DNA from 3 places in the Sphingobacterium sp. B29 genome. Region 3 is predicted to be linked to each of the others. Evidence: riboswitches for the same ligand, from Rfam matches in the RefSeq annotation. Region 3 holds a riboswitch; each other region holds the start of a gene.
What was found. A riboswitch is a leader RNA that binds a small molecule or an ion and turns the genes downstream of it on or off. The one in region 3 is predicted to bind S-adenosylmethionine.
Positions count from the first base shown of each region.

Region 1: linked by a shared signal. The riboswitch ahead of BV902_RS18340 (O-acetylhomoserine aminocarboxypropyltransferase/cysteine synthase family protein) and the one ahead of metE (5-methyltetrahydropteroyltriglutamate--homocysteine S-methyltransferase) in region 3 are both predicted to bind S-adenosylmethionine.
Region 2: linked by a shared signal. The riboswitch ahead of BV902_RS22490 (5-oxoprolinase) and the one ahead of metE (5-methyltetrahydropteroyltriglutamate--homocysteine S-methyltransferase) in region 3 are both predicted to bind S-adenosylmethionine.

Region 1 is NZ_CP019158.1:4,270,590-4,275,622, forward strand. It holds gene BV902_RS18335 (FUSC family protein) at 1-1,069, shown strand, start outside; SAM riboswitch class I at 1,251-1,363, shown strand; gene BV902_RS18340 (O-acetylhomoserine aminocarboxypropyltransferase/cysteine synthase family protein) at 1,619-2,929, shown strand; gene BV902_RS18345 (homoserine O-acetyltransferase family protein) at 2,963-4,006, shown strand; partial or broken gene BV902_RS18350 (homoserine dehydrogenase) at 4,044-5,033, shown strand, end outside.
Region 2 is NZ_CP019158.1:5,232,110-5,237,142, reverse strand. It holds gene BV902_RS22500 (SusC/RagA family TonB-linked outer membrane protein) at 1-892, shown strand, start outside; gene BV902_RS22495 (RagB/SusD family nutrient uptake outer membrane protein) at 898-2,415, shown strand; gene BV902_RS22490 (5-oxoprolinase) at 2,514-2,777, opposite strand; SAM-I-IV-variant riboswitch at 2,844-2,937, opposite strand; gene BV902_RS22485 (DUF3050 domain-containing protein) at 3,148-3,918, shown strand; gene BV902_RS22475 (TolC family protein) at 4,183-5,033, shown strand, end outside.
Region 3 is NZ_CP019158.1:910,218-915,250, reverse strand. It holds gene BV902_RS03835 (sensor histidine kinase) at 1-1,242, shown strand, start outside; gene BV902_RS03830 (response regulator transcription factor) at 1,345-2,034, shown strand; SAM riboswitch class I at 2,221-2,324, shown strand; gene metE (5-methyltetrahydropteroyltriglutamate--homocysteine S-methyltransferase) at 2,403-4,715, shown strand; gene BV902_RS03820 (hypothetical protein) at 4,816-5,033, opposite strand, start outside.

The DNA of each region.
Region 1 (5,033 bases), 3.0 Mb from region 3:
CTTACAGGATTTAAAAGAAATTCAAGAAGAGCAGGCCGGTCAAGCAAAAAGTATATTATATTCGATCATAAGCAACATCGAAGCAATTATTGAAGTGCTCAACCGAATTCAGGTGGCTTTTTATCAAAATCAGGAAATCCAGGATAAGATTGACAGCAGTGAGTACCAACAATTTATCAATCGACCTTTGCGCAATCTTGCTGATCTAAAAAGTAAACTCCATCTGAATAACCCGCTTTTTCGATTTGCCGTTCGGATGGCTCTTCTTTTTGGAACAGGCGCATTGATCGGTATTTTATTTTTAGATTTTAAATATACCTATTGGATCTTACTGACGATCGCTATTGTTGCCAGACCAGCATTTTCAATGACAAAAAAGCGTAATATAGAGCGTATTGTAGGCACATTCTCGGGTATAATCGTTGGCATATTCTGCTTAATTGCTATTCATTTTCTCCCGGCTCTTCTTACCATAGCTGCATTAGGTCTTTTCGGATTCTTTTTATTCAATCGATCTAATTATATGGTCAGTGTCATCTTTATTACCTTGGGAATTGTGATTGCACTCAATTTGTTTGAAGGCAATATCAATCTCATTTTAGGCAGCCGAATGCTTTTTACACTTATTGGAGCATTCTTGGCTATAGCAGGTTATTTCTTGATACCTGTACGCCAGAGCACAGGCATGGTTCAGCTGGCAAAAGAGGTATCTCTTTACAACGAACATTATTTCCAGATCATCAATAACCGTCTGTCGGACGAGAGACAAAGTTCGTTTGATATACGGCTGGCTCGCAAAAAAGCGCAGACTGCCATGGCCCTGTTTTCAGACGCTATCAATCAAATGAAAAAAGAACCCGAACACAAATGGATGGATTGGTCACATATACACCATTTTCAGGCACTCTCTTATCAGGTCAACTCCCATTTGGTGGGTCTTTCGCTATCGTTAAGCAAAAAGACGAATCGCCACCTGACGTATGACATCCATAGTAGAATTGATGCACTTAAACCTCTTTTAACAGATTTAAATCAAATTGCAGAACGGATCAACTTAAAGAAATCATAATACCCGATTGGCAGTTACTTATCAAGTTTCATCGAACAATATGCGATCCGATCCGTATGTTATTCAAAATTCCTTTAACTAAAAAACAGCTTTTCTTTTGCTTTAATAAAAAAAGAGTTTATATTTGTATCGTCTTCGAAAGAAGATTTCTAATCAACACCTCCCTTAATCAGTAGGTCTTGATTTATAAAGAAGTGGCGAGAGACTGGCTCAATGACCCACTGGCAACCTTCAATTTGTTTGAAAAGGTGCCAATTCCTGTCCAAAACAATATCGTTTTGGAGCATATAAATAACATAAGACAATGATTATTAAACTACTGAAGTCCATTAAAAATTCAGGTTCAACACAAGTGAGCCGCACGATAAGCGAAAGTGTAAGCCATCATACAACTGTATTGATGCGAATGCGTATGCATATGCACTTCCACGCTTGTTAAGAATCATTTCCTTTTTCTTGGATAAAGATTTAACAGACCCTTCAAGGAGGTGTGTATGCTTCTCTTTTTACTTAGCAATTTCTTTTTGAACCCTTAAAATCTGATATATTATGTCTTCAAACAAAAATTTAAAATTCGAAACTCTTCAGGTTCACGCTGGCCAAGTCGCTGACCCTACTACGGGATCTAGAGCAGTTCCTATATATCAAACAACATCTTTTGTATTTGAAAATGCCGAACACGGCGCAAACTTATTTGCATTAAAGCAGTTCGGCAATATTTATACACGGATTATGAATCCTACCACGGATGTTTTCGAACAACGTATTGCGGCACTGGAAGGTGGAGTCGCGGCTGTTGCTGTTGCATCTGGCCAGGCGGCACAGTTTATTGCATTAAATAATATCTTGGAAAGTGGTGACAATTTTGTTGCCGGATCCAACTTATACGGCGGTACATTCAACCAGTTTAAAGTTTCTTTTAAACGTCTGGGCATCGAAGCTCGATTTGCAACGGACGCCGAGGCAGATAAAATTGAAGCCCTCATTGATGATAAAACAAAGGCCATCTATGTTGAAACAATTGGAAACCCAAGTTTCAATATTCCAGACTTTGAGAAAATTGCTGCAGTAGCAAAAAAATATGACTTACCGTTAATCGTCGATAATACTTTTGGAGCTGGGGGATATTTATTTAAACCTTTGGAGTATGGTGCGAATGTGGTGGTTGAATCGGCTACTAAATGGATCGGTGGACATGGTACAAGCATTGGTGGTGTCATCGTCGACGGCGGAAACTACAATTGGGGCAATGGAAAATACCCTCAATTTTCCGAACCATCTGAAGGCTATCATGGCTTAGTTTTTTCCGAAGTTTTCGGTGAAGGCGGACCGTTTGGAAATATTCAATTTGCCATTCGGGCACGTGTGGAAGGGCTTCGGGATTTCGGGCCAGCACTCTCTCCTTTCAATTCATTCTTATTATTACAAGGGCTTGAAACCCTGTCTTTACGGGTGCAACGCCATGTAGACAACACTTTAGAGGTAGCTAAATGGCTTGAGGCGCATCCACAGGTAGAAAAAGTAAACTATCCGGGCTTAAAAAGCTCTCCGAGCTTCGCTAACGCACAAAAATACCTTAAAAATGGCTATGGTGCAGTGCTTTCTTTCCAGCTCAAAGGTGACGCAGCACAAAAGGCCAATAGCTTTATCGACAGCTTAGAATTGATCAGTCACCTGGCCAACGTCGGTGATACGAAGTCATTGATTATCCATCCAGCAGCGACTACTCACCAACAATTGAGTGATGAAGATCAAGCCAATGCCGGAGTGTTCAAAGGTTTATTACGTCTTTCTGTAGGAATAGAACATATTGATGACATCAAAGCTGATTTACAACAAGCTTTTGATAAAATTAAATAATCAGATTTTTTCGGCTTAAAACGTAAACGTAAAATGAGTAAGCATATTTATCTGCACCCGGAGCCTTTTGTATTTGAAAATGGAAGAGAGCTTACTGATTTACAAATCAGTTATGAAACATTTGGCAAACCCAATGCAGATCGCAGTAATGTGATCTGGGTTTGCCATGCACTAACGGCCAATGCGGATGTACTGGATTGGTGGTCAGGTCTTTTTGGAACAGGTGAACTATTTGATTCAAACGATTATTTTATTATCTGCGCCAATGTCATCGGATCAGCATATAATAGCAGTAATCCGCTATCTATAAACCCTGCTACTGGACAACCTTACTACTTATCTTTTCCTGAATTTACAGTAAGGGATTTGGTCAAAGCCCATCAATTTCTTGCAGACCACCTGGATATCAAACAAATAGAGATCCTTATTGGGGGCTCATTGGGCGGTCAACAAGCATTGGAATGGGCCGTATCACGCAGTATAGCCATCAACCATCTAATCGTCGTTGGAACAAATGCCGTCCATTCAGCATGGGGTATTGCATTCAATGAAAGTCAACGTCTTGCCATTACTACTGATCGAACCTTTTATGCGAATCATCCCGATGGCGGAGCTAAGGGTTTAAAAGTTGCACGCGCTATGGCACTGTTGTCTTACCGCAACTATACAACGTATGCCAACACACAAAAGGAGTATGATAACGAAAAACTCGATCATTATAAAGCATCCTCCTATCAAAACTATCAGGGTGAAAAATTGGTAAAACGCTATAATGCGTACAGCTATTACTTCCTAACCAAAGCAATGGACAGCCATAATTTAGGTCGTGGAAGAAAATCTATCGAATCCGCTTTAGCGAGCATCGACTGTCCAACTTTAGTGCTGAGCGTCAATACAGATTTGTTGTTTCCTCCACAAGAGCAACAATTCATCGCTCAACATATTCCGAATGCCCACTATCAGGAGATCGAATCTACTTATGGCCACGATGGGTTTTTGATCGAAACAAAAAAACTCACGAAAATCATCAGCAGCTTTCTGCGGAAACAAAAAGAATACATCAACGAATTAGTATAAGAGAATAAATAATATATAAGAGAATTTAAGAAGAGATATGAGTAATAAATTAACAATAGGGATGTTTGGGTTTGGTGTAGTAGGCCAAGGTCTTTACGATATCATCAAAACCAAAAACCTTAATCTGGAAATCAAAAAATTTGTCATTAAAAACGGAGATAAAAAGCGCTCGCTACCAGCAGATCTATTTTCTACCGATGCCGAAACAATTTTAGGTGACCCAGAAATTAATACTGTTGTCGAACTAATAGATGATGCCGAAGCAGCCTATCAACTAACTGTTCGTGCCTTGAAATCGGGAAAAAATGTGGTATCTGCCAATAAAAAAAATGATTGCCAGCCATTTGGAAGAGCTGGTTGATATCCAACATGAATACGGCACCAGTTTATTGTATGAAGGTGCCGTTTGCGGAAGTATTCCCATTATACGGAATTTAGAAGAGTACTATGACAATGAATTACTTCATTCTGTCAGCGGTATTTTTAATGGATCTTCCAACTATATTTTATCTAAAGTTTTCAATGAAAACCAGCAATACACAGACGCTTTAAAGAAAGCGCAAGAACTTGGTTTTGCAGAAACAGATCCAACCCTTGATGTAGGTGGATTTGACCCAAAATTTAAAGTATGTATTGTTGCTTCCCATGCGTACGGAATCTATGTCAAACCAGACGATGTCTTTAATATTGGTATTGACAAATTGAGACAGCAAGATATTCGTTTTGCTAAAGAAAAGAACCTCAAGATCAAATTGATACCAACAGCAAAAGAGATCGACGGCAACAAAGTTGTACTTTATGTATTACCACGCCTAGTAGGCAAAGACAGCATGCTCTATAATGTGGAAAATGAGAACAATGGTGTATTGGTAAAAGCGGCCTTTGCAGACGAACAATTTTTCTATGGTAAAGGGGCCGGTGGCCACCCTACGGGTTCTGCTGTACTATCGGATATCGCTGCCCTTCGCTATGGATACCGTTATGAATATAAAAAACATTTAGAATCCAGCACATTAAATTATAGCCA
Region 2 (5,033 bases), 2.0 Mb from region 3:
TCTAAGACAGTCACAGATTACTGCAATCGTTGGTTTGGGAGCACCTTATGTAAATGATGGAATTGTCGAGAATAAAGGTGTTGAATTGGGAATTACCTATCGTAATCAGATTACTACGGGAGCATTGGAAGGTTTACGCTATCAGCTAGGTGCAAACCTCGATCGTTTCAAAAACAAGCTGGTCAAATTTGGCGAGCCTGAAATCGGCGGCTATACGATCAAAAAAAATGGCTATGCAATGGACAGCTTTTATACCTACGAAGTCATTGGCATATTTCAATCCGATGCCGAAGTAGCGGGGTCGCCTAAGCAGTTTAATGATAATACACTGCCAGGAGATCTTAAGTATCGGGATGTCAACGGGGACGGAAAAATCGATGCGAACGACAGAACAATTATTTCTGGTGTAGATCCAAAACTGAACTATAGCTTTAATCTAAGTGCAAGTTTTAAGGGTTTTGACTTTTCGGCTCTATTACAAGGAGTATATGGTGTCAAATCCTATGTTTCGGGCTGGGGCGTAACGCCATTTGTACAGGGTAGCCCGCCGACAAAAGATTGGTTAGACCGTTGGACACCTGAAAACCCTTCGACAACGATGCCCCGTATTTATTGGGGTTGGAGTGCTCCGGAGAAATTCAGCCGTGCTTCCAGCTATTTTATACAGGATGCTTCATACTTCAGATTGAAAAATCTTGTGTTCGGATACACTTTACCTGATGGGCTGTTGAAAAAATATAAAATTGAACGCCTACGGGTTTATTTTTCGGGTGATAACCTCCTTACTGCGACCAAATTTAAGGGCTTGGACCCTGAACGCTATGGAAATGGTGATCTGATACAGTATCCACAAAACAAGATTTATTCATTTGGTGTACAAGTTAACTTTTAAGTGCTATGAAAAAGAAATTTATAACAGCGTTGATGCTATCCGGACTATTTTTTGGTTCCTGTAACAGTGCCTTGGATCTCAATCCTTTGGATCAGATCGCTACGGACAACTATTTTAGCAAAAAATCGGATTTTGATAATGCATTGGCCGGTGTATACGCGTCATTGCAGAGTGAGACGTTCTCCTATGGGATGCCTTTCCGGGACTGTCTGACCGACAATGGCTACAATCAGTTCAACTCAGGTAGCGTCAATGAAATCGTAGGTGGGAATTTAAATCCGACCACAGGGGGGTATGAAACCGGAATTTATAACGATGCTTATGTGGGAATAGGACGTGCCAATCGCCTGATCGAGAAGCTTCAGGGCTATAACGGCTCCGATATGAACGATTGGGAGAAGAAAAATATGGAGGCCGAAGCCCGCTTTATCCGTGCTTTTGTTTATTTCCAATTGTACAGTATTTATGGTGAGGTGCCGCTTGTGCTGACTTCCCTTAGTCTGGAGAATCAGCGTCAGCCAAAGGAAACTGCGGAGAATATCCTAAAACAGATTAGGGCTGATCTGGATTTTGGGATCGCTAACTTAGCGGCTAAACCTTATTTCAATAATGGGGGGCATGCGACCGCAAGTTCAGCAAAAGCCTTGAAAGCACGGGTTTTACTGTTTGCGGCTTATGGTGACAAAGGGGTGCCCGATTTAGCAATCTTGAAAGAGGTAAAAGACTTATGCACCGATGTCATGAAAGAGTATACCCTGAGTACGGCGTTTGAAAATGTCTTTCGCGATGCAACACAGAAGAACAATACCGAGATTATCTTTTCGGTCAATTTTCTGGCACCGAATAATACAGCCCCCTGGGACATGTACCTAGGCGACTGGATCGCTGCTTCACCTTTACAAAACCTGGTGGATACCTATGAATGCAAAGATGGTCTGCCTTATGGTGAATCACCCTTGACTGACCGAGCCAATCCCTTCAAAGATAGGGATCCGCGCTTGAGCAAAACAATTTTCGTGGATCATCCCGACTTTGGCGGCGGTAAGATCCATACACCGTCCAATCCGCGGCCTACAGGTTATGGGGTATTGAAATTTTTGGATCCGGCCAACTTACCTTTTGGCTTCTCAACATTGAGCCAACAGGATGCGGTTGTACTGCGGTTTGGAGAGGTGTTATTGATGTATGCCGAAGCACAAAATGAAATCGCCGGGCCAGATCAATCGGTTTACGATGCTATGAATACCCTGAGGAGCCGCGTTCAGATGCCCGGGTTTCCTGCCGGTTATAACAAGGAAAAAATGCGCGACCGTATCCGCCACGAAAGAAGGGTTGAACTTGCTTTCGAAGGACTACGGCATTACGACCTGATTCGTTGGCATATCGCAGGCGAAGTACTCAATGCGGTCAAAGACAGTAAAGTGCCCTATCATTTTGAGGACAAATTTTACCGCTGGCCATTACCACAAACAGAAATTGAGAAAAGCGCAGGTGTGTTAATTCAGAATCCAAACTATAAATAATAAGATTATCGCCTTCTTTTAAATCGGCAATTTCCTAAACCAACCACAGCAGCGCGCACGAAGTCCTTTCGATGCGCGCTTTTTTTTGTCGATAACGATTACTGTAAAGGAATCAGGACATTCTGTTCCAAGCGTACAGGGACATGCTTCACCGAGGTAAAACCGTCTTCCTTGGAAATGATGTTGGAAAGATCCAGTCCTCTTTTGGAGAACGTACTGATCAAAGCTGTTCTAAAGGTTGCCTTGGCTGAACCCCAGCCTTGTCCTAAGATGGTGTCATTGTTGAGCTGGATCAGTTCATCTGTTGAGTAATAACTGAATTTTTCCAGTAAGTGTTGGTAAAGATTTGTTGTAGTAGCCATACAATTTAAAAATTTAAAGGATTAAACCATAAACTGTATCCAGATCTTGTTGGGAAAATAATCGTTCTGCGACGTTTATTTTGGTCGAAACCCGTATTAATTTACCACCGCGGTGCCTGCACTCGGTTGGTATTGCATCATGCAATTCTGAATACTCTACAAATATAGTAGATTATTTTTTATAATTAAAAATATTTTTGTTTTTAAGGGTAAAGGAGCGTTAGCAACCGGAATAGGGAGGTCAAAAGCGAGGCGCGTTGTTGGCTGTGATTTGGTTATGAAGCGGATAGCAGGGCGAAAAATTTATCATGTTACTGTAATCTCATCGAAAATACTTTTAAAAATAGAGATAAGACAATACTTTTGCGCCATGAATAGAATTGCGGAAATTAACGAATACATTGCTACCGAACGCGAGGTATTATTGCAACACCCTTTATATCGTAAGATCAAAACGATCAAGAATCTACGTTCTTTTACAGAAGGGCATGTGTACGCTGTATGGGATTTTATGTCTTTACTAAAAGCTTTACAGATTAAATTGACCTGTACGACTTTACCTTGGTTTGCGAGTGAGCATCCATCAACACGCTATCTAATCAACGAAATTGTCTTGGCTGAGGAGTCGGATGAATACATTGATGGCCGTCGTTTGAGCCACTTTGAGATGTATCTGGACGCCATGGATGCCATGGGTGCCGACCTTCATCTGGTCAACAAATTTATTGCTCACGCCAAAAAATCGAACAACATATTCGATGTCATCGCAACAACCACATTGGACAAGCGGATCAAAGACTTTTTGAATTTTACATTCGAAGTGATTGCTGAGGGCGAGGTGCATAAAATTGCTGCTGCATTTACATTCGGACGTGAAGACCTTATTCCGGGAATGTTTACCTCTATTTTGGAAGAAATTAAAACAAACTTTCCTACAGCCAATCTGGATAGCTTTATTTATTATTTTCAACGCCATATTGATCTTGACGGCGACGAGCATGGACCGTTGGCGATGCAGATGATCACAGATCTTGCCAAGGACGATGAGGTTAAATGGACGGAAATGAAAGAGATCAGTAAAATTGCGCTACAAAAAAGAATCCAGCTGTGGAATGCAATAGAAGATTCCTTATACGGATAATCTATTATTATACCATCGAGAAAGGCCTTTCAAATCACGATTTGAAAGGCCTTTTTTATGTGCTGTAAAAAAGGATATTGTAAGGACTTCTTGGCAGATATTGGTCTTTTTGTTTGAATTGATGAAAAAATGTCTTTTTTCCATAACATATTGGCGTTTGTGAAGAAATCCAAGTTCCAATAAGTGTCTAAGTTTGCAACGCAAAAAAATTACATAGCACACGTGAACTTTTTTCCTCCCTATTGGGCAAAAGGCATACTAACCATGGGATTGTTAGTATGCGCTATTTCGGACACCTTCGCCCTCGATTCTTTGCGCATGTCCCTGAAAGACATGATCGACAAAGCACTACAGAACAGTAAATACATCGAGCAGTCCTATTTGCAGCTCAAAGAAACTGAGGTGGCAGTACAGCAGCAACGCATGGAGTTGCTCCCTAAGATTTCCGCCAGAGCTTCTGCTAGTTATGCAAGTAATATGCCTGTGTATGACCAGGGGCTTTTAAATAAACCTTCCCAGCATGATATCATTCACTACTTGTACGATAGCGGCCTGGATTTTTATCTGAACCTCTACAATGGGCATCGGGACCTAATGAAAATAGAGTCCAAAAAACTGGAAAATGAGCTGGCCAGAATCGATTGGAAGAATGCCGCAGCGCAGACGAAATTGGAGGTTTGCAATCTTTTTTTGGATTTGGAACTGTCGTATAGTAACCGATCCCTAATTGAGCAGGATATTGCTGATCAACGGGTACAGCTCAAGGAGATTGAGCATCTGTATAAGGCGGGCGTGGTATTACACAGTGACGTCTTGCGTATTTCGTTGGAGCTTTCGAAGCGGGAACTGTTGCTCGTGCAGATCGGTCATGATATTCAGGCTGCAAATCAGAAGCTGCAGCTAATTGGCGGTATTACAGCGGAGATTATCCCCTTGACCGAGCCTTTTAAAGTGGAAAGCCCCAGCTATGAAGCGCTTGTTGCCGAAGCGCGAAGCCATGCTTTTTCCCTTCTAAAATCCGAACAGGAAGTGGTTTTGAAGAAATTGTCGGTTAAACAGGCGCGATCAAATTATCTTCCTGAGTTGGGGTTGACCAGTACATTCACCTTTGCCAA
Region 3 (5,033 bases):
GTAGCCACCTTACCTCCGAGAGAGAATGCAAAACTTGCAAAAACCATCTCTGATTTGGAAAAAAGGCTCGATGTGCTAAACAGAAAGAATTCTTGGTCCGGTTTCAACGTTTACGACTCCGTTGCTATGCTCGGTGGTAAAAAGGCAGATTACATCGAAGATGTTGCTATTGGAATGGAGCTAGCAAAGCGTCCGTTAAAGGATCGGTTGAATGTCATCATTGTCCAGGAACTGATCAAAGATGAGTTGGCTCAACGCGATATTAAAGCTCCTTTTAATATTGAAATATGGAGTACAAACAATATATTACTAAATAATATTTTAAACGAAGCCGCTCTAAATAACCCGACAAATACAACAAAATACTCGACCGCACTTTTTAAAGGTGATATCGGTGCTGCGCCAGGGAAATTAACAATCTATTTTCCCAATAAAAAGGCGATAATCGCAGATAATATGGGCTATCTGTTACTACCTATGCTGGCACTACTTTTCTTGTTGGTGGGTTGTTTTGCTTATACACTGATTATCATCTTCAGACAAAAGAAAGTTTCGGAAATGAAAACAGATTTCATCAACAACATGACGCATGAGTTTAAAACACCTGTTGCAACAATTATGATTGCCAGCGAGTCACTTAAAGATCCAGACATCAATGCCGACCATAAGCGCGTTCAGAAATTGGCTAATATCATCTACGACGAAAATGTTAGACTCGGAAATCACATCGAACGTGTGCTTGACCTAGCCCGATTGGAAAAGGAAACATTAAAGTTAGACCAGGTGGATGTGCATATTAATGATCTTGTCTCAGCAGTTACCGACAGTATGCAGTTAAGGATGCAAAATATCGGCGGAAAATTTTCCATAGATCTAGCGGCGGCGAAAGATGTTGTTGTTGGTGACGAGCTGCATTTTTCAAATGTATTTTATAATCTACTGGATAATGCAATTAAGTACAACAAAGGAGATCTGCATGTGAATATTCAATCCAAAAATGTTGGTGATACCATTGTTATCACCATTGCCGACAACGGTATTGGGATGAGTCGGGATCACCTGCAAAAGATTTTCGACCAGTTCTACCGTATTCCAACTGGAAATGTTCATAATGTCAAAGGATTTGGTCTTGGCTTAAGTTATGTCCAGGACATCCTGAGAAGGCTGAACGGAAAAATTACAGTTAAAAGTGAAAAAGATAAGGGCACGACCTTTGAAGTAATTTTGCCTATTAAAAAATAAAACGTTCCTTTTTTGTATATTTCCTCTTTAAAAAATTTCAAAGGTTGAGGAAAGCTGATTTATCAGCATCAAGGGACATTGGTGAAAATTAATATAATCATTATGCAAAAGATATTATTAGCAGAAGATGATCCTAATTTGGGGGATCTTTTAAAAGACTATCTCGAATTAAAGGGAAAATTTGACGTCACATTATGCACAGATGGAGATGAAGCGATTTCTCAATTCAAAAAAAATAACTACGACCTCTGTATTTTCGATGTCATGATGCCAAAAAAGGACGGATTTACAGTTGGACGTGAAATCAGAAAAACAAACAATACTGTTCCTATTATCTTTGCCACAGCAAAGGGGATGATGGAAGATAAAACCGAAGCCTTTGAATTAGGGGGAGATGATTATATCACAAAGCCTTTTCGAGTGGAGGAATTATTGCTCCGCATCAATGCTTTGCTGAAACGCAGTGTTCGAGACAAAGAAGAGGAAGTGGTTGCTGATAAATTTGAAATTGGTGATTATTTCTTTGATTATACAAGTCAGCAAATTTCTTACAAAGGACAGATGCAAAAACTATCCACCAAAGAAGCGGAACTACTACGCTTGCTTTGTTTAAAGAAAAATGATGTGCTGACCCGGGAAGAAGCTTTATTAAAAATATGGCATGATGACAACTACTTTACAGGTAGAAGTATGGATGTATTTCTCAGTAAACTTCGTAAATATCTAAAAGAAGATAGTAAAGTTGAAATTGTCAATGTGCACGGAAAAGGTTACAAACTTTTGGTGAGCTAAAAGAATGGGGAATGAGAAACAGTCATTCCCCATTTTTTATGCTACACGGCGTATTGAAACATGGCATACACTAAATCATGGATGAAAAGAAAAGAACAAAACAATTTTATCCTTAGTAGAATATAAAAAATTGACGCACTTTTATAAAAAATTTGCATTTCAAAAAGAAATGTTCTAACTTAGCGTCGCTTATAGAGAAAGGCAGAGGGAATAGACCCGATGAAGCCTTAGCAACCTGTCCCTTGACAAGGTGCTAAATTCTACCCTACTTGATATGGGAATGATAAGCCGAAGTCACCGAATTCTAGTGTGTCCTTCTCTCTCTAGCAAGAAATATAGTTGAAAAAGAAATATTAAAAACATTCATTATGTTATTGACTAACAATTTAGGTTACCCTCGTGTGGGCGCGTTCCGCGAATTGAAAAAAGCCAATGAGGCCTATTGGGCTAAAAAATCTTCTGTTGAGGAATTATTGGACACAGCAAAAAAAATTCGTGAAGGCAATTGGAAAACACAAAAAGATGCTGGAATAGATTTGATCCCTTCCAATGATTTCTCTTTTTACGATCAAGTATTGGATTTAACCCTTACTGTTGGTGCAATTCCTGCTCGTTACCATTCTTTATTGAATAAAGTAGACAACAATTACAGCTTAGATCTATATTTTGCCATGGCGCGTGGTTTCCAACAAGAAGGAATCGACGTGACTGCAATGGAAATGACCAAGTGGTTGGATACCAACTACCACTATATGGTGCCAGAATTCACAAAAGATCAAGAATTCAAATTGACGTCCGAAAAGTTCTTAAATGAATATAACGAAGCAAAATCATTGGGCATCGATACTAAACCAGTTCTATTAGGTCCTATCACTTACCTTTTGATCGGTAAAGAAAAAGAAGCTGGCTTCGACCGCATCGATTTATTGGATAAACTTGTTCCAGTATATGAGCAAATATTAGCTAAACTAGCTGAGGCCGGTGCGCAATATGTTCAGATTGACGAGCCTTTCTTAGCATTGGATTTAGATGCTAAAGTAAAAGCTTTATATCAACCCACTTTCGAAAAATTAGCTGCAGCTGCAAAAAATATCAAATTAATCGCGACGACTTACTTCGAAGCTTTAAAAGATAACGAAGATATCGCAGTTAACCTACCTATCCATGCTTTACATTTGGATTTGGTACGCGGTGAAAACCAATTGGATACGGTACTAGCTAAAGTTCCTGCTTCATTAACATTATCTTTGGGTATTGTTGAAGGCCGTAACATCTGGAAAAATGATTACGAAAAATCATTGGTTAAAATCAAACAAGCTGTTGATGCATTAGGAAAAGACCGTGTTTGGGTAGCTCCTTCTTCATCATTGTTGCACGTTCCTTTTGACTTAGACAATGAACACAATGAGCAATCGCTACCAGCTGAAGTAAAAAACTGGTTAGCATTTGCTAAACAAAAATTAGCTGAGGTAAAAGACTTAGCCGTATTAGCAGAAGGTGAAGTTGATGCTGAAACAGCAAAACGCTTCGAAGCGAACAAAGCTGCAGCTGAAAGCCGTCGTACTTCTCCACTGATCCACAAACCAGAGGTTAAAACACGTACAAGCAATATCACTGATGACGATGCGAAACGTACTTCAGCATTTGCTGACCGTAAAGCAGCGCAACAAGCGAAGTTCAACTTGCCAGCATTCCCTACGACAACAATCGGTTCTTTCCCACAAACAAAAGATGTGCGTAAATGGAGAGCTGATCTGAAAAAGGGATCGATCACACAGGAAGAGTACGATAAAGCAATTGCTGAAGAAACTGAAAATACAATCCGTCTTCAAGAGCAACTGGATATCGATGTATTGGTTCACGGTGAGTTCGAACGTAATGACATGGTTGAATACTTCGGTGAGCAACTAGCTGGATATGCATTTACACAAAACGGTTGGGTACAATCCTATGGTTCACGTTGTGTAAAACCTCCGATTATCTATGGTGATGTATACCGTCCTGAAGATATGACTGTCCGTTGGTCTTCATACGCTCAATCATTGACTAACCGTCCGGTTAAAGGTATGTTGACTGGTCCGGTTACCATCTTACAATGGTCTTTCGTACGTAATGACCAACCGCGTTCAACAACGACTTACCAAATTGCATTGGCGATCTTAGACGAAGTACAAGCGTTGGAAAAAGCAGGTATCAAAATTATACAAATCGATGAACCAGCAATCCGTGAAGGATTACCGCTACGTAAAGCTGATCAAAAAGATTACTTGAACTGGGCAGTACGTGCTTTCCGTGTTTCTTCATCAAATGTAGAAGACGATACACAGATTCACACACACATGTGTTACTCTGAGTTCAATAATGTAATCGAAGATATCGCTGCAATGGATGCTGACGTCATCACAATTGAGACTTCACGTTCTCAAATGAAATTGTTGAATGCTTTCGCTGGTGATTTCAAATATCCAAACGATATTGGTCCAGGTGTTTATGACATTCACTCACCACGTGTTCCAAGCAAAGATGAGATGGTAGATCTATTGCGTAAAGCAAAAGCAGTAGTTCCAGCAGAACAACTTTGGGTTAACCCTGACTGTGGTTTGAAAACTCGTGCTTGGCCAGAAACCAAAGCGGCTTTAGAGTCGATGGTTGAGGCTGCGAAAATCTTAAGAGCAGAATAATTCTTAAACTATATTGATAAAGCCCTAGATGAAATTTCATCTAGGGCTTCTTTATTGGACCTTGGTTCAAAACAAAAACCGTCATTCGGATAATGTGAGACTATTTTCGAGTGTTCTTCCTTTCTTTCTTGTTTTCCTTTTCTTTCCCGTTCTTAATTTCCTGTTTCCCCTTAATCCGATCTTCAATCGACTTCAGGCTTGACGAAAAATCAAGATCAACATTCTCAAGTTGTGCCATTTTTAACGCCTTCAATGCCTTTTTGTATTTTCTCAATTTTTCAAATAAAAGTGCTTTCTTGATCCATATCCCTGTCAAGG